DNA from 2 places in the Cytobacillus sp. Hm23 genome. Region 1 is predicted to be linked to the other one. Evidence: predicted binding sites of a transcription regulator. Region 1 holds the regulator's gene; the other holds the start of a gene.
What was found. The regulator NrdR, encoded in region 1, represses ribonucleotide reductase genes. The targets are predictions, from matches to a motif close to AACACNATATATNGTGTT.

Region 1 (3,221 bases):
TATTCATGTCGAGTTGTAGATTTAGTTAAATATGTAGCATGTGAAATGATGAAAAAAACAGAAATGAAAGTTGGATAAAAATAGCATAAAGATATGGTTTATATAGCCAAAGAGTATGTTTATTTAAATATACTCTTTTTTCTTTGGTTGTCCCCGTATAGCTAGTTATTTTGAGCTACTAATTCTTTTAGGGTTCTTGGCATCATTCCTTCAATTAAACGATAACAATCGTATGAAACCACTACTAGCTGTTCACTTGGATAACAATAACAACATTTACGATGATAGTAATTATTAATGCGTTTTCATATGAATTGATGTTCGTATATTAAGAAATAACAAGCATGTAATTGAGTTCCTATTAATAGGAAATGGGATAAAATTATATTTCATGTATTATTTAGTTACAATCTCAATAAACTTTTCGCCATAAAATATTAGCGGATAGGGAAATATTGTTTATTATAACGAGATGTAATGAGCATCATTTTTCTGAGAAAGGAAAATGTGTCTACCAATGACACAATACTAATGGAAGTTTCAGTGAAATATCCATTCAAAGATCAAGAATTCGTCTTATACTTGCCGTTGAAATCCGCAAGAAGACATTTAGGAAGTTTGCAATTAATCAAAAGACTTTGGAGGAATTGACGTGCAGCTTTTGTTATTTCCACAAGTTTTATCGGATATTTGTTATTAAAAAGGAAAATGTAAATAGTATCACCACAAATAAATACGTCCTTAACTTACGCGAATAAAAATAGAAAAGGTTGTTGCAAAAATCACACAAACAAAGTATACTATTTTTCGTGAACTTCTTGATGATTAGGTACTGTAGCTACTTAAAGGGTTAGGACCTCTTTGGACTAACTTTCCCCCGTGGTAGTTATGAAAAATATCTGTTAGAAGAAATTCATGTCTGAATAATATTTATCGCTTAAGGGGGACTAGCATATGGAAACAATGGGTAGACACGTTATTTCTGAGTTGTGGGGTTGTAATTTTGAAAAGTTAAATGATATCAATGAAATTGAAAAGATTTTTGTTGATGCAGCATTAAAGTCAGGTGCTGAAGTTAGAGAAGTTGCTTTCCATAAATTTGCTCCTCATGGAGTAAGTGGTGTCGTAATTATTTCTGAATCTCATTTAACAATACACAGCTTTCCCGAGCATGGTTATGCTAGCATAGACGTTTATACATGTGGTGATCGTATTGACCCTAATGTTGCTGCACAACATATTGCAGAAGCTTTAGGTGCTGAATCACGTGAAAATATTGAATTACCTCGTGGAATGGGTCCAGTGCAAGTGCAGAAATCAAAATTAAAAGTTCTATAACAATTATATAAATGTTCGAACAAAAAAGGGGTATAGCAATATACCTCTTTATTTTTATGCTTGTACTTAGTTTCGTCTTTTTATATCATTAGAGTATAGAGAACAAGAAACCTAAGGAAAGCTATGTTCTCTTCATTAAGGCTCTTTTCGTAAACTTTGTTGCTTTTTATACTTACATTAGAGAAACTGATATGTATTATATGCTTTTCATAGTCTTTAGAGAAGAAAAAATGTATACGTTAATATGAAAAACAAAATTCTATACGAAAACAGCTTATTACGATAAGTAACAATTAATGAGAAAGCAGCCTATATTAAAAACTCAGCAAGAAAAGAACGGAGCTGATTGTATGAAATGCCCTTCTTGTCAACATAATGGAACTAGGGTATTAGATTCTCGGCCTGTAGATGAAGGACGCGCTATAAGAAGAAGACGTGAATGTGAAGTGTGTCAATATCGTGTTACAACGTTTGAAAAAGTGGAAGAACTCCCACTTATCGTTGTTAAAAAAGAAGGAACAAGAGAAGAATTCAGTCGCGAAAAGATTCTACGTGGCCTTATTAAAGCTTGTGAAAAAAGGCCTGTTTCCTTAACTCAATTAGAAGAGATCATCAACTTCATTGAGAAGGACTTAAGAAGTCAAGGTTACTCCGAAGTAGGTAGCGAGATGATAGGTGAGATGGTCATGGAAAAATTGGCCAAAATTGATGAAGTATCATACGTTCGTTTTGCTTCCGTTTACAGACAATTTAAAGATATCAACGTTTTTATAGAAGAATTAAAAGAACTAATAAAAAAAGAAATTTAGATAGGAGCTTAAGAATATTCTTCAAGCTCTTTTTTTAATATATTGGACATAGGAATAGTGAGAATATCTATGAAAGGTTAGGTTATATAGTGGAACATCATTGGAAAGAATTAATTCCTGTAGATCGATATTATGTGAGTTGTAAAACGATATTACAAGAGTTTGATCGAAAAATAATAACCTTGCTCTATCAACCATTAATTGAAAATGGTGCGTATAGTTTATTTATGACGCTATGGGCTGAACTTGAAGAAAATAGATTGTGGAGTGAAGAATCTACACACCATAGTTTAATGGGGCTTATGCAGTGTAATTTACATGAAATCTTTAGACAAAGGCTTAAGCTTGAGGGAATTGGACTATTAAAAACATATGAGAAAAAAGAAAATGATGTTCGTCATTTTATTTATGAACTGCAACGACCATTATCTCCTGATCAATTTTTTAATGACGGAGTATTAAATGTTTTTTTGTATAATAGAGTTGGGAAAAATAAATATGCAAAGCTAAAACGTTTCTTTTCAGACAAACAGATTGACAGTATTCAATATACACCGATAACAAAATCGTTTAATGAAATTTTTAAATCTATCCACCCTTCCGAAATGGTATCTAATGCTAACGATGAGATCATTGAACAGTTATTGCCTCAAGAAGGAAATAACTATATTAATAATGCTGCAAAAAATGAACCAACTTATTTGCAAGAGACATTTAATTTTAATTTATTTTTCGCTGGCCTATCCGAAAGTATGGTACCCAAAAAGGCGATTACTGATAAAGTAAAAGACATGATAACAAAGCTATCGTTTTTATATGAAATAGACCCAATAGAAATGCAAAAAATTACGATGAGCTCTTTAACTATGGATGATAAAATTGATATAGAGAAACTTCGCAAAGAAGCACGAGACTGGTATAAATTTGAAAATGGTGATCGGCTACCTTCTATTGTCGAGCAAGTACAACCGATCACACAAAGAACAATGAATGATCAACAAGTAGAAACAAAGGAAGATCAACTGATAAAACAACTTGAATTAATATCACCAAAGAAGGTTTTGATGGACCTTG
Region 2 (3,221 bases), on a different contig from region 1:
CTTGTCACCAGCCTTTGACCCGTACTCTGTTTCACAATAAATAAGCAGGTCATGAAGTCCCATAACACCTAAACCGACACGACGTTCCCCTAATGCTTGTTTCTTATTTTCCTGCAAGAAATATGGTGTAGCATCAATAACATTGTCTTGCATTCTAACGCCTACTTCAACAGTTTGTTTCAGTTTTTCAAAATTCACAGTCTTCGTATTTTTATCGGCCATTTCTGCTAAGTTAACAGCTGCAAGGTTACAAACTGAATAAGGGGCAAGAGGTTGTTCTCCACAAGGGTTTGTTGCTACAACCTGTTGTCCATAAGCTTTTGCATTAGTCATGTCATTTGCATTATCTATGAAGAAAATACCTGGTTCGGCAGAGTAGGTAGCACAAATATTAATTAAATTCCAAAGTTCTTTTGCTTTAATTTTACGATACACACGAACTTTATACCCTAACTCTTCCCATCTCCTTACATCACCTATTTTATGCCAATTCTCATTATATTCTTGCATTTCTTTTTCATTATAACTTTCTACATCTGGGAACCTGAGATCATAATAACCGTCTGCTTCAACTGCTTCCATAAACTCTTTCGTTAAACAGACTGAAATGTTAGCTCCAGTTAAAAACTCTGAGTTATGCACACTGTAAGTCCCGTTTTCTTGTAATTTCTCTTCAGCGTCATGAATAATCTCTGTTGTAAACCCACCAAGACCAGGCATGTTTTTATAGTTAACAATCCCTTGGTACATTGCTTTGTCCTGCTCTGTCAAACGATTAAACTTAAGTTTATCTTGAGCACACTTTATAATTGTTTCATCACTTGTATTTTCTAATAGAAATCTCAAAATACGTGGATTTTGCATTTTCGAGATGATGAATTCAATAATATCTGGGTGCCAATCAGCTAACATAATCATCTGTGCTCCTCGACGTGATCCCCCTTGCTCAACAAGGTGAGTTAGCTTTGCAATATCATCTAACCAAGATACTGACCCTGATGATTTACCGTTTACGCCCTTTGCTAAAGTATTGCGGGGCCTTAATGTGGAACCGTTTGTACCAACACCACCACCACGACTCATAATCTCCATCACTTGCTTACGATGTTCAGATATACCTTCACGTGAATCTTGAACAAATGGCATAACGTAACAATTAAAGTATGTCACATCAGTGTTAGCACCTGCACCATACAACACTCTTCCTGCTGGGACAAAGTTCAGATTAACTAATTCATCATAATACTTTTCAAACCACTCTTTACGCTTTTCTTCAGTTGATTCAACGGATGCAAGTCCAGTTGCATTACGCTTTGCAATTTGCTCATAATAAATTTCCAACGGCTTTTCTATTACGTCTAGTGAGCGTTTTACAATGCCTGTTTCAATTTCTTCAGCACGTTCAAGTGCACCACGATATTCTTCCTCTATCCTTACTTGTGCAAATTTGTTCTTCCAATCAATCTCTTTAATAAAGCCAAGGCCACGGGCAGGAAATTTCGGGTCTTCCTTTATTGTTAACACAACAAAATCACCTGCTGATAAAGTAACTTTTTCAGTATCTTTAAACGAGTACCGATCAAGCATTACAAGCCTTGAAACCCCTTTGTGGGTTAACTTCATGTCTGGTGAAATTTGATGAACTTGGGGATAAAGTTGAATATCCTTATTTAATCTCTCTTCGTTCACTTTCATTTTCTCTTTTAGCACAACAGTCATTGCTACAACTCCCTTTATTAATATCACTATTTTGTATGTACATTCTCACGAAGTATTATTGTTCATATGTTATAAAAATGATGTCATTGATAATTTACCATATTTCAGTCAACCAATCAATATATAGTGTTACATTTAAATGATTTAATACTACATATTGATTTTAGGTCAAGTGTTCTATCATTTGTCAAACAAAAAAAAGAACACATTTCATAGAAAAATGAAGAAAACAGTCGCATATGTAGTTTAATATACGAATTTCTAACTAATTTAGAAGTTGCATTATTTTGTCCGTAGGAAGTATGTCCCAAATAGGCTGTTTTATCAATGATTTGTCAATTTATTATTGAGGAATCTATAAAAATAAAAGTAAAGTTCGTAGTTTTTTTAAAAAAAGATGGCTTGATTTATTAGATTTTAGGAATAAGAACAACAAAAAGCCAAAGAAAAGAGGATAACTCATAAACGAAAGACATATCTCACACCCTATATCTTGTATAATAGTAAGGTGTATACCTCCTTTATATACAGCATATAGGGTATGAGACAAGTCATCCTGAGTTACCCTCTTCAATTTAATAAACTCTTCTTGTAAACTTTTGTTGCTATTGTTACCAAATCATTACCCAAAAAATGGTTTTAAATGTTAATCTTCGTTGTACAGTAGAATGCCATTATCGTATTTAGCTCTAAAAACGAAAAGCAACATGCGAAAATAGCCATTTAAAGAGACTGTTTTCGAACTGCTTTTAGCACATATAGAACTAATGGTTATGTTATCTTTACACCTTTAACGAAAAGAGCCTTCAGTTATTTGCGAAAATTCCATTCATCATTCTCATATCGTTTTGTTGCTATATCGTTTACATACGCTAATTCATCTTGCGTTAATTCATACGGTTCTAAATCAATATTTAACCCTTTTGCAAACCCTGCTTTAAATGCAGATTTTGCCTCTTCAATTGTAACTTCCTCTTCCCTTAATTCATTGATTGCAACAGCTTTATTTTTAAATTGTCTTTGTAACCTTTCTTTAACACGTTCATTAGGATATTTAAAAAGACTAAAAAGCACATCTTCATCTAAATCAAGTAATATCGAACCATGTTGGAGGATGACTCCTTTTTGTCTCGTTTGTGCACTCCCAGCTACTTTTCTTCCTTCAACGACTAACTCATACCAAGAAGGTGCATCAAAACAAACCGAAGATCGTGGATTTTTCAAGCTGCTTCGCTCTTCCTCTGATTTTGGTATTGCAAAATATGCATCTAAGCCAAGCTTTTTAAAACCTTCTAATAACCCTTCAGATATGACTCTGTAAGCTTCTGTTACTGAATGAGGCATATTAGGATATTTCTCTGAAACAATTACACTATATGTTAATTCATTGTCATGAAGTACCCCTCTACCACCAGTAGGCCTTCTTACAAATCCTAACCCGTGTTTTTTTACAGCATTTAAGTCAATTTCTCTCTCTATTTTTTGGAAATAACCAATTGATA

Region 2: the regulator NrdR is predicted to act here: its motif matches at 1,833-1,850, upstream of ACSVDA_RS05185 (vitamin B12-dependent ribonucleotide reductase).

Annotation. Positions count from the first base shown of each region.
Region 1 is NZ_JBPXRQ010000012.1:126,177-129,397, reverse strand. Features, by position in the region: gene ACSVDA_RS10180 (glyceraldehyde-3-phosphate dehydrogenase) at 1-78, shown strand, start outside; gene speD (adenosylmethionine decarboxylase) at 955-1,338, shown strand; gene nrdR (transcriptional regulator NrdR) at 1,689-2,147, shown strand; gene ACSVDA_RS10165 (replication initiation and membrane attachment family protein) at 2,237-3,221, shown strand, end outside.
Region 2 is NZ_JBPXRQ010000006.1:7,905-11,125, forward strand. Features, by position in the region: gene ACSVDA_RS05185 (vitamin B12-dependent ribonucleotide reductase) at 1-1,719, opposite strand, end outside; gene ACSVDA_RS05190 (lipoate--protein ligase family protein) at 2,530-3,221, opposite strand, start outside.